DNA from 2 places in the Massilia sp. TWR1-2-2 genome. Region 1 is predicted to be linked to the other one. Evidence: predicted binding sites of a transcription regulator. Region 1 holds the regulator's gene; the other holds the start of a gene.
The links. The regulator LexA, encoded in region 1, represses DNA repair genes until DNA is damaged. The targets are predictions, from matches to a motif close to ACTGTATNNNNATACAGT.
Positions count from the first base shown of each region.

Region 1 (5,769 bases):
TGACCGACACTGGCGCTTACGACTGGACAAACTATCCGCACATCGCCGCCAACTACAAGCGCAATCCGCCGGCGCAGTGGGGCATGGCGCAACTTCGCGCCAAGGGCTTGCGCGACTTCGGCGCATCGCTCGGACCGGAAGCGGCGCACCACATCGCGGTGGGCGCCGAAACGCTGGCGCTGCGCATGGAACGCAGCTGCGCCAATGCGCTGGCGCTGGCACGCATGCTCGAGGCTGATCCGCGCGTGGCGGCCGTGCATTATCCGGGGCTGGCGTCGCATCCCCAGCATGCGATTACGAGCGAACTGTTCCGCTCTGCCGGCTCGCTGTTCAGCTTCGAGCTGAACGATGGCATCGACTGCTTCGACTACCTGAACCGCCTGCGGATCGGGATCCCCGCGAGCAACCTGGGTGACACGCGCACCCTGGTCATTCCGGTGGCCCACACGATCTTTTACGAAATGGGCGCCGAGCGCCGCGCCAGCATGGGCATCGCCGAGTCGCTGATCCGCGTGTCGGTCGGCATCGAGGACACGGCCGACCTGCTGGCCGACTTCCAGGGTGCGCTGGAGCCTGTTTAATTCTTGCTGCGATAAAAATGAAAAAAAATCGTCTTCTGGCTCGCTCTTGCTTTCTTCACTGTTGCCCATGCCGATGAACTGGCCGATGCCAACGCCTTGTTCGAGAAGATGGCATTCCCACAAGCATTGCAGCTTTACACCAAGCTGGCCAACGCCGGCAACGCCGAGGCGCAATTGCATCTCGGCGAAATGTACTGGTACGGCGAAGCCGGAGCGATCGACCTGGTGAAGGCCGATGCGTGGTTCAAGAAGTCGTCGGCGAAGGGCAACAAGACTGCCGCAGCCTCGCTGGAAGTGATGAAGAAGCGCGAACTGCGCCGCGCAGATATTGATTACTGGGTGTCGAAGTACGATGGCGCCGACCTCAAGGCGGGCAAGTTCCGGTGCCCCGCGCCGCGCATACCGGCAATATCGAAGGCGAACGACGAGATCAACAGCGTTGCGGCGGCGATGACCACCTGGCAGGATTGCAACAATGGCTTTGTGGCAAACCTGAATGCCAGCGCGCCGCTGACGACGCGCATTCCGGAAGATATTTCAAAGCTGCTCAACAAGCAGGAACTCGAGGCCGCCACGGCCTACCTCGGCGAAGTCCATACGCGCATGGGCGCCGATGCCAGCATCAGCGCCAAGCTGGTGCTGGCCGATTATGACGCCTGGCGCGCCGCCACCGATAAGTTTGTCAAAGAGCACAACGAACTGGTCAAGAGCATGCCCGCTGTCACACCCAAGCGCAAGTACGACAACTAGGCGCTGGCTAGTTAACCCGGCTCAGTGCCAGGAGCGCATCAGCCCGACGGCGAGGCCTTCAAGCGTGAAATCGTCCACCGCCGGATCGACCTTGATGACCTTGAAGTCCGGATTTTCCGGGAACAGCTCGATCAGCGATCCGGTTTTCTTGTAGCGCTTGACGGTGACGTCGTCGCCAATCCGCGCGACCACGATCTGCCCATTCTTGGCGGTGTCGACTTTTTTCACAGCCAGCAGGTCGCCATCCATGATGCCGGCGTCGCGCATCGACAGGCCGCGCACCTTCAGCAGGTAATCCGGCTTCGACGCGAACATGGCAGGGTCGACGCTGTAGGTCGCCTCGACATGTTCCAGCGCCAGGATCGGCGAACCGGCGGCGACGCGTCCAACCAGCGGCAGCGCCATCATCAAGGTCGGCGGCGGCATCGGGCTCGCCTCGACGGCCGGACCGATCAGGCGGATGCCGCGCGACGTGCCGGGTGAAATCTCGATGGCGCCCTTGCGCGCCAGTGCCTGCAAATGCTCCTCGGCGGCGTTGGCCGACTTGAAACCCAGTTCGGCGGCGATTTCGGCGCGCGTCGGCGGAAAGCCGGTGTTTTCGATTGCTTCCCGGATCAGGTTCAGGATCTCTTCTTGCCGTGCGGTGAGCTTGATCATTGGCGTTGCCCGAGGGCTGGTTATATAAACAGACTGTATTTTTGTACAGTATTTCGCTCAATGCAAGTGAAAGTTCACAAAAACGGGGTCAGACCCGGTTTTTGGTCGATTTCACGCATCAAAAGGCGGCTGCGTGACGCTGGACTGCGGTTTCTTTGGGTGCTAATGTGGAATTGGAAGGAGGCAGCCATGTTGGAACTCGAGTCGAAGAAGAAGGCGTGCGCGGAATATGATCAGGATCTTGTGCTCTGGTATGGGCGCCAGATTGAGCTGTTGCGGAAAGGGCATTTACACTTGCTCGACGTCGAAAATCTGATCGAGGAACTGCGAGCGGCCATGAGCAAGGAACGCAGGGAGTTAGCGAGTCGCCTCAAAGTCTTGCTCATGCACCTGTTGAAGTGTCAGTTCCAGCACCATCGGATTGGTGGAAGCTGGTTGGCAACTTTAACTGAGCAGCGCGATGCAATCGAGGCGCTGCTCAAGGATAGCCCGAGCCTGCGTCCCTCCGTGATGCAGGATGTGGCAGAGGCTTTTCCGGTCGCGGTTCGTCGGGCGGCGCACGAAACAGGGTTGTCCGTATCAGCTTTCCCCACGGTCAATCCGTATTCGCAGAATCAGTTGTTCGACTTCGACTTCGTCCCCTGAAGATCGGAAAGCCACGTTCCGCCTCCGCGGGCGGCGGTGATGCTTGCCTGCCCGCCCCATTCCGCGCTATAATTGCCGGCTTTCCCTTCCCACACTCGTCTTGACGCCGAGGTGGGCTTTTGTTTTAAACGTCCCTAAGGAGTTATGCATGCGTCATTATGAAATCGTTTTTATCGTCCACCCGGACCAAAGCGAGCAAGTCCCGGCGATGATCGAACGTTACAAAGCCAGCGTCACTGCACGCGGCGGTAACATTCATCGCGTCGAAGACTGGGGCCGTCGTCAGATGGCTTACTCGATCCAGAAGCTGCCTAAAGCGCACTACATCTGCATCAACATCGAATGCGACAACGAGACCCTCGTGGAACTCGAAACCGCGTTCAAATTCAATGATGCCGTGCTGCGTCACCTCACCGTTAAGATGAAGAAGGCTGAAATCACGCCGTCGCCGATGATGAAGTCGGTACAACGTGAAGACGCAGCCAAGAGCCACCGCTCGGAAGCGCCAGCTCCTGCAGCCGCTCCAGCAGCACCAGCCCCAGCAGCTGCCTAATTTTTGGCAAGAGACCCTCAGCTGGCGAAGTGAATCACACCAGTGAATCAACTTCAGTTTGTAGCCCATATTTCGGAGCGCGACGTTTTGCGTTATACCCCGGCCGGCGTGCCGATCGTGTCCGCCACCCTGACGCATAGTTCGCAGCAGGTGGAAGCAGGGGTAAGCAGGTTGACCGAGTTTGACATCACCGCGTTCGCCGCGGGCGAGATTTCAGGCAGGTTCTCCCGGGCCGAGTTAGGCGCAGCACACCAGTTCACCGGTTTTCTGGCCAAAAAGAGTCGCAGTAGCAAAGCGTTGGTGTTTCACATCATTGATTTTAGTGCCGCCGCCTAAGCGGAGCACATTTTTAGATACAGGAGCCTCAAATGGCATTCGGTAAAAAGTTCGACAAGAACAAGCTCAAGCTCAAAGAAAAACGCAAACAACAGAACCCACTGTTCAAGCGCAAGAAATTCTGCCGCTTCACCGCAGCAAACGTCGAGCAGGTCGACTACAAAGACGTCGACACCCTGAAAGACTTCGTCCAGGAAAACGGCAAGATCATGCCAGCACGCCTGACCGGTACCAAGGCGCACTACCAGCGCCAGGTTGACACCGCCATCAAGCGCGCCCGCTACCTCGCGCTGCTGCCTTACACCGACCTGCACCACGCTTAAGCGTTGCAGAGAACCTGGAGAAAAATATGCAAGTTATTCTGTTAGATAAAGTCGTCAACGTCGGCAACCTCGGCGACGTCGTCAAAGTCAAAGACGGTTACGCACGTAACTTCCTGATCCCGCAACGCATGGCTCGCCGCGCAACGACTTCGGCAATCGCCGAGTTCGAAGTCAAGCGCGCTGAGCTGGAAAAAGCTGCTGCAGCCAAGCTGGCCGCATCGCAAGCCCAAGGCGAGAAGCTGAGCGGCATGACCATCTCGATTGCGCAAAAAGCGGGCGTCGATGGCCGTCTGTTCGGTTCGGTGACCAACTTCGACATCGCTGAAGCGCTGACGAAGCAAGGTTTCGCTGTCGAGAAAGCACAAGTTCGCCTGCCGAACGGTCCGCTGAAGACGACTGGCGACCACGCTGTTGCAGTCGCACTGCACACCGACGTCGTCGTCGACATCACCATCGCTGTCGTCGGCGAAGCTGCTTAAATATCGCGCTTGTCGCGCAGGCCATGGGCCCGCGAGATGACGCCATAATGCCGGGTTATCCGGTCAAGAAGCCGGGTACATCCCGGCTTTTTTACGTCCGTACCAAAGCGATTTCTCGCCGATTATTGCGGCCTGTCCATCCGGAGCGGGTATAATTCGCGCCATGAACGCCCCTTCCGATCCGCAAGTCGACGCCATCCGCATTCCGCCGCATTCCATCGAAGCAGAGCAGTCCGTTATCGGCGGCCTGCTGCGCGATAATGCTGCGTGGGACCGTATCGCCGACTTCATGCACGCCGACGATTTTTACCGCTACGATCACCGCATCATCTTCGAGCAACTCGTCAAGCTGATCAATGCCGCGCGCCCGGCCGACGTCATCACAGTCTACGAGGCGCTCACCAACATGGGCAAGGCCGACGACGTCGGTGGCCTGCAGTACCTCAACGCGATGGCGCAGAACACGCCGTCGGCGGCCAACATCCGCCGCTACGCCGAGATCGTGCGCGACCGCGGCATCCTGCGCAAGCTGATCACCGTGGCCGACGAGATTTCAGGCAACGCGTTCAATCCGCAAGGCAAGGAAGTCAAGCAGATGCTCGACGAAGCGGAGTCGAAGATTTTTGCGATTGCCGAAGAAGGTTCGCGCGGCGCCCAGGGCTGGGTCGCGGTGCAGCCGCTGCTGACCCAGGTGGTCGAGCGCATCGACGAGCTCTACAGCCGCGACAACCAGAGCGAGATCACCGGCGTGCCGACCGGCTTCATCGACCTCGACCGCATGACCTCCGGCCTGCAGCCGGGCGACCTGGTGATCGTCGCCGGGCGTCCGTCGATGGGCAAGACGGCGTTCTCGATCAACATCGGCGAGAACGTCGCCATCGACTCCGGCCTGCCGGTGGCCGTGTTCTCGATGGAGATGGGGGGCACCCAGCTGGCGATGCGTATGCTCGGCTCGGTCGGCCAGCTCGACCAGCATCGCCTGCGCACCGGCAAGCTCAATGACGAAGACTGGCCGCGCCTGACGCACGCCATCCAGAAGATGAACGATGCCCAGCTCTACATCGACGAGACGCCGGCGCTCAACTCGATCGAGCTGCGCGCCCGCTCGCGCCGCCTGTCGCGCCAGTGCGGCAAGCTCGGCCTGATCATCGTCGACTACCTGCAGCTGATGACCGGCAACCAGCCCGGCGACAACCGGGCATCCGAGATTTCCGAAATCTCGCGCGGCCTGAAAGGTCTCGCCAAGGAACTGCACTGCCCGGTGATCGCACTGTCGCAGCTGAACCGCTCGCTCGAGCAGCGTCCGAACAAGCGGCCGATCATGTCCGACTTGCGCGAATCGGGCGCTATCGAGCAGGATGCCGACGTCATCATCTTCCTGTACCGCGACGAAGTGTACAACCCGGATTCGCCCGACAAGGGCACCGCCGAAATCATTATCGGCA
Region 1 covers NZ_JAFCWM010000019.1:44,338-50,106, reverse strand. The annotation lists gene ACP7DD_RS18120 (cystathionine gamma-synthase family protein) at 1-581, shown strand, start outside; gene ACP7DD_RS18115 (tetratricopeptide repeat protein) at 690-1,331, shown strand; gene lexA (transcriptional repressor LexA) at 1,353-1,988, opposite strand; gene ACP7DD_RS18105 (DUF29 domain-containing protein) at 2,178-2,633, shown strand; gene rpsF (30S ribosomal protein S6) at 2,782-3,186, shown strand; gene priB (primosomal replication protein N) at 3,229-3,522, shown strand; gene rpsR (30S ribosomal protein S18) at 3,555-3,845, shown strand; gene rplI (50S ribosomal protein L9) at 3,872-4,324, shown strand; gene ACP7DD_RS18080 (replicative DNA helicase) at 4,488-5,769, shown strand, end outside.

Region 2 (5,769 bases), on a different contig from region 1:
AGAAACGTCTTGCGTCGCGACGACAATCGAACTAGCCAACAGGAAGATAGGCAATCGAAACGCAACGATACGGCGACTTGTCATGGTCTGCTCCGGTAGGGGAAAGGCGCGATGCGCGAACCGGATCAAGTCTACTTTGTGGCAAGTTTTATAACTTTGCGTTCATACAATGAATATTTACAACTCTCGACCTTGTTGATTCCTGCGCACGTTATATTCAACGATCGATGTACTTGCGTTCGTCGCAACGGCGCGGGCAAGTGTGGATGAGGGCGCGGGCGAACACGATCGCCCCAACTACTTGCATGGTGTCCGCGAAGGCGATTTCCGGCGCCGGCGCGGTTTCATTCTAAAACCTTAACAATGCGGACACCTGTTATGCCGCATCGCGCGGTGAACCTTTGTACATTGCTTAGATTTCGCTCGAGCACAGCAAGGCCGTCGGTTGGCCAGACCGGGGCCCGGTGCGACCGGCTTTGCGGGACGTCGCGTGCGTGTAATGACAAACGGCGCCCCGGGGGGGCGCCGTTGACGATCATGCCAGCGCTCAGAAACTGGCGAACAGCGACAGTTTCGCGCTGCGCGGGGCGCCCGGCGTGATGTTGTTGTCGTTGTGGGCAGATGCCCAGTACTTTTTGTCCAGCACGTTTTCCACGTTCAGTTGCAGGCGATACTGTTTGCTGAGACGATAATAGAGGGCGCCGTCGACGCGGGTGAACGACGGCAGCGTCACCGTGTTGGAGGTCGAGGTGGCCAAGCTGTCCCGATACACCACGCCCAAGGCCACGCCGAGCTGATCGTTGATGTCGTAGCGGTTCCACAGAGAGAAGGCGTGCTTCGGCACCATCCCCAGCCTGTTGCCGGAACGCACCGTGGCGGACTGGTCGGCCGTCAACTTGGCGTCCTGGTAGGCGTAGCCGCCCATTACGCTCCAGGCCTGCGTCACCTGGCCCGACAATGCCAACTCGACGCCCTTGGTGGTCTGGCCGTCGACCAGCACGCTGCTGCCGGCGACCGCACCGGGCACGACGACATTGGTGCGGTCGAGCTGGTAGATCGCGGCCGTGGCCGACAGTGCCGGCGTCACGTCCCACTTCATACCGACTTCGACGTTGTCAAATTTTTCAGGATCGAAAGCGCGGTTGCTGGCGGTCAGCGAGGTGAGCTGATCGCCGGCGCGTGGCACATAGGCGCGGCTGTAGCTGGCGTACAGCGACATCGCTTCCATCGGCTTGTAGATCAGGCCGGCGCGTGGCGATACGGGCGTGTCGATCACGTCAAACGCCCCGTTGCTGGTGGCCAGGCGGTTGTTGAAGTCGACGCTGAAGCGGTCGTAGCGCAAGCCTGCCACTGCCTGCCACTGTGGCGAGAACACGATCTGATCCTGCACATACACGGAGGCGACATTGGCGACACTGTCGTTGCTGGTGATTACGGTGGGAAAGCTGATGGCGCCGGTGTACTGCGGATTGGTCGCTGGCACGCTCGAGTTGCCCGCAAACACGCCGGTGCGACGCAAGTTATCGGTTTCCTGGCGGCCAAGCTCAACCCCGGCGGCGACCTTGTGGGTCACGCTGCCGGTCGCGATCGAGAAGGTCAGGTCGGTCTGGTTGAAGCTGTTGCTGCGCTCGGTGGCGTCGTAATAGGCGCCCAGGGCCAGCCGGCCGGTGCTCGGGCTGACGGCGCTGTTGGCGTAGATGTTCTGGTAGAACTTGTCGTAGTTGGCAATCCGGGTGCGGTTGCGCAGCACCACGTTGTTGCCGAAGTCATGCTTGAGGTAGGCCGAGAAAGCGTTCACGCGCACGCCGGTCGGACTCAGCTCGGCGCTGCCAAAGAAGGCCGATGGATCGGTATCGTAGGGACGCCCGCTCAGCGAGGGCACGCCGCGGTCGGCGATGCGGTCGTCACGGAAGTGCTCGTAAGCGAGGTTGATGGTGGTGTTCTTGCCGGCGCGCAGCGTCATCGTTGGATTGATGCCCTTGCGCTCGAGTTCGACGCCTTCGCGGTAGCTCTCTGATTGCTCGGCCATGGCATTTACGCGCACCGCCACGTCGTCGCTGATGGCGCCGCCGACATCGACTGCGGCACGCCGGTGGCCGTAGCTGCCCACGCTGGCCGTTGCCCTGCGTATTGGTGCCCAGCCAGCCTCCTTGCTGACCCGGTTGATCACGCCGCCCGAGCCGCCACGGCCAAAGATCATCGCACTGGCGCCTTTGATGGCCTCGACGCTGTCGATATTGTAGAAGTCGCGATAGTACTGCACGTCGTCGCGCACGCCGTCGACATAGAAATCGCTGGTCGAACTGTTGCCGCGGAACACCGCGGCATCGCGATTGCCTTCCCCTTGGGCTGCAACGATGCCCGGCACATACAGGATGGCGTCGGCGATGCTTTGCATGGCCTGGTCGTTCATCAGTTGGCGCGTGATCACGGTAACCGACTGCGGCGTATCGCGCAGCAGCGTGTCGGTCTTCATCACAGTGGCCGAGGTTTTCTCAACATAGCCATTGTCGGCAGAGCCGATCACTGTGACAACGGGCATGGTGGACGTGTTTTGCTGCGCAAAGGCGGTGCTTGTGACGAAGGCGCTGGCGACGGCGAGGGCCAGCCGTGTCGGCCGGCTAAAGGGGAATGTCGATGTCATGGTTTTATTTGAATGAGAATGAGAATGAGAACAATTCGCAATAATATTGCAAATCATGTTTACTTGCAAGTGGGATGCGCCATGTTTGCACCCGCGGCGCCGCCGTCCGCGCATGCCGACAGCGCCAGCGCCATGTCCGATGTCATCAGGCGCCGTCCCGAATCGAAGGCTCCAATAATTGTCGGGAAAGCGCCAGGTATCGACGGCAGCGCCGGGCGACGTGCTTGCGTCGCCCGGCGACGCGCCATCGGGCCTGGCGCATCGCCGGCCCAGCGTGGGAAGGGACGCATCGATGGAACTGTCGCGGGCCGCCAGGATCGGTGCGCGGTGGCGCTGCTCGCCGCGACGGTTCCGATTGCGTCGCACGCGCTGGGCGCCGCGGCGTCGAGGGCAGACGTTGAAGAGCCGAACTGATGAAATTTGCCTTTTTTATCGACCCAGGCATGACCGGCTGGGCCTGTGCATTTGCCAGATGAATAAGCCCAAGTCAAGCTGCCGCGCACAATAAAAGATAGGCCTTGCCAAACCTGGATCCGAATAGTACTGTGTATTCATACAGTAGTTTTAGACGGATCCACCATGACACTTCATCAATCTATTGCCTCGCCCGAGGCCTTGCACCCGTCGCTCTGGCTGGCCTCCCAACTGGCCCATTCCACCGCGCGCTGCGTCGATACTGGCCATCCGGCGCTGTCGGCGCAGCTGCCTGGCGGCGGCTGGCCGACCGGCACCCTCATTGACCTGATGCTGCAGCAGCCCGGCATCGGCGAACTGCGGCTGCTGCGTCCGGCCCTGGTAACCGCGGCGCGGCGCCGCATCGTGCTGCTGCAGCCGCCCCATCCACCGCAGGCGCTGGCGTTGGCCGCGCTCGGGCTGGCGCCGTCGCAGCTGGTCTGGGTCCGCGCCAGCCGCAGTAGCGACGCGCTGTGGGCGGCCGAGCAGGTGCTGCGCAGCGGCAGTTGCGGCGCCGTGCTGTTCTGGCAAAACCACGCCCGCGGCGAAACCTTGCGCAGGCTGCACCTGGCCGCGCAAAGCGGCGAAACGCTGTTTTTCATGCTGCGCCCGCTGGCGGCCGCGCAAGACAGTTCGCCGGCGCCGCTGCGGCTGTCGCTGCGGCCGGCCGCCGGCGGCCTCAACATCGAATTCGTAAAACGCCGGGGACCGCAGCGCGATGCGCCGCTGTTCCTGCCCCTGACTCCTTCTTTACTGCAGCGCCATGCGTCTTTGGATCGGGCTCTACCTGCCCCAGTTACCGCTCGAAGTATTTTGCCCGAACTGGTCCAGTGACAGTGCCAGCGTCGTGCTCGAACAGGAACGGGTGCTGGCCGTGTCGCCCGCCGCGCAGGCTGCCGGCGTGCAGGCCGGCATGCGGCGCGGCGGCGTGCTCATGCTCATGCCCGAGGCCAAATTGTACGAGCGCACCGTCGAGCGCGAGGCCGAGGCGCTGCATGCGGTAGCGATGGCGCTGCTGCAGTACACGCCGCTGGTGGCGCAGGCCGAGGAATCGACCTTGCTGATCGACATCGGCGCCAGCTTGCGCCTGTTCGGCGGCATTCGCGCGCTGTGCCGGCGCATCCGCGCCAACCTGCGCGCGCTCGGCTTTACCGCGCAGCTCAGCTGCGCGCCTACCGCGCGCGGCGCCTGGATGCTGGCGCGCCATGGCGGCGCGCGCACCATCAAGATGGCGTCGCTGGTGCACCGGCTCGACCGGCTGCCGAGTGCCTTGCCGCCGCCGGCGCGCCCGTTCGCCGCCTGGTTCGAAGGCATCGGCTGCTTCAGCCTGGGTGACATGCGGCGCCTGCCGCGGCCAGGGCTGCAGCGGCGCTGCGGCCGGCCGCTGCTTGACATCCTCGACGCCGCCTATGGCATGACGCCGGAGCTGTTCGACTGGATCGAGGCGCCCACCACCTTCAGCGCCAAGCTCGAACTGTTCGACCGCGTCGAAAACGCCGAGGCGCTGCTGTTCGGCGCCCACCGGCTGCTGCTGCAACTGACCGGCTGGCTGTGCGCGCGCCAGCTGGCGGTCGAACGCATCACCTTGCAGCTCGAACACGAGCGCGGCCGGGTGGCGCGCGCGCCGACCCTGATCGAAATCGTGCTCGCCGAGCCCACCTGGCGCGACGAGCACCTGGTGCGCCTGCTCAAGGAGCGGCTCGGCAAGCAGGTGCTCGCGGCGCCCGTCATCGGCCTGTGCCTCGAGGCGCTGCAGGTGCAGCCGATGGCGCCGCCGAGCGACTCGCTGTTTCCCGAGCCGGGCGGCAGCGAGCAGGACCAGCTGCGCATGCTCGAGCTGCTGGTGGCGCGGCTGGGGCCGGAAAACGTGCTGCAGGCCGCGCCGCAGGCCGATTACCGGCCCGAGCTGGCCAACGTCTGGGTGCCGGTGCAACAAAAGATCCGCGCGGCGGTGCGCGATGCGCAGATGCCGCCCGACGTGCTCAGCCTGCCGCGACCGAGCTGGCTGCTGGCCAAGCCGATCGCGCTGCTGATGCGCAATCACCGGCCGTTCTACGGTTCGCCGCTGAAGATGGCGTCGACGCCGGAACGGATCGAGGCCGGCTGGTGGAGCCAGTCGCAAACGCGCGACTATTTCATCGCCGAAGGGGAGGATCACGCGCATTACTGGGTGTACCGCGAGCGCATCGTCGGCGCCCAGCAAGACAGCGAACCGCGCTGGTTCCTGCACGGCCTGTTCGGCTGAGTGCGCACACTTGCCGATCGTGAAGATATGGCGCACAGTGCAACACAGGATATCGACGGAATCGGGGATCGACATGCGAAGCGAACGACAGGATTTTCCCGGAGCGGAAGGGCAGCAGCTGGCGGCGCGGCTCGATGCGCCGGATGGCCCGATCAGGGCCTACGCCCTGTTTGCCCACTGTTTCACCTGTGGCAAGGATGTGTTTGCGGCAAGCCGGATCGCTGAGGCGCTGACCGAGCATGGCATCGCGGTGCTGCGTTTCGATTTCACCGGGCTCGGCGCCAGCGAGGGCGAATTCGCCAACACCAACTTCTCGTCCAACGTGGCCGACCTGGTGGCGGCGGCCGACTTCCTGCGCACGAGCAAGGAGGCGCCGCGCATCCTGATCGGCCACAGTCTGGGAGGCGCGGCTGTGCTGGCGGCGGCC
Region 2 covers NZ_JAFCWM010000051.1:5,469-11,237, forward strand. The annotation lists gene ACP7DD_RS25065 (RHS repeat-associated core domain-containing protein) at 1-84, opposite strand, end outside; gene ACP7DD_RS25070 (TonB-dependent receptor) at 548-2,542, opposite strand; gene ACP7DD_RS25075 (hypothetical protein) at 2,726-3,058, shown strand; gene imuA (translesion DNA synthesis-associated protein ImuA) at 3,224-3,931, shown strand; gene ACP7DD_RS25085 (Y-family DNA polymerase) at 3,861-5,342, shown strand; gene ACP7DD_RS25090 (alpha/beta hydrolase family protein) at 5,416-5,769, shown strand, end outside.
Region 2: imuA (translesion DNA synthesis-associated protein ImuA) is a predicted target of LexA. The motif match lies at 3,187-3,204, and genes of this name have one in related genera.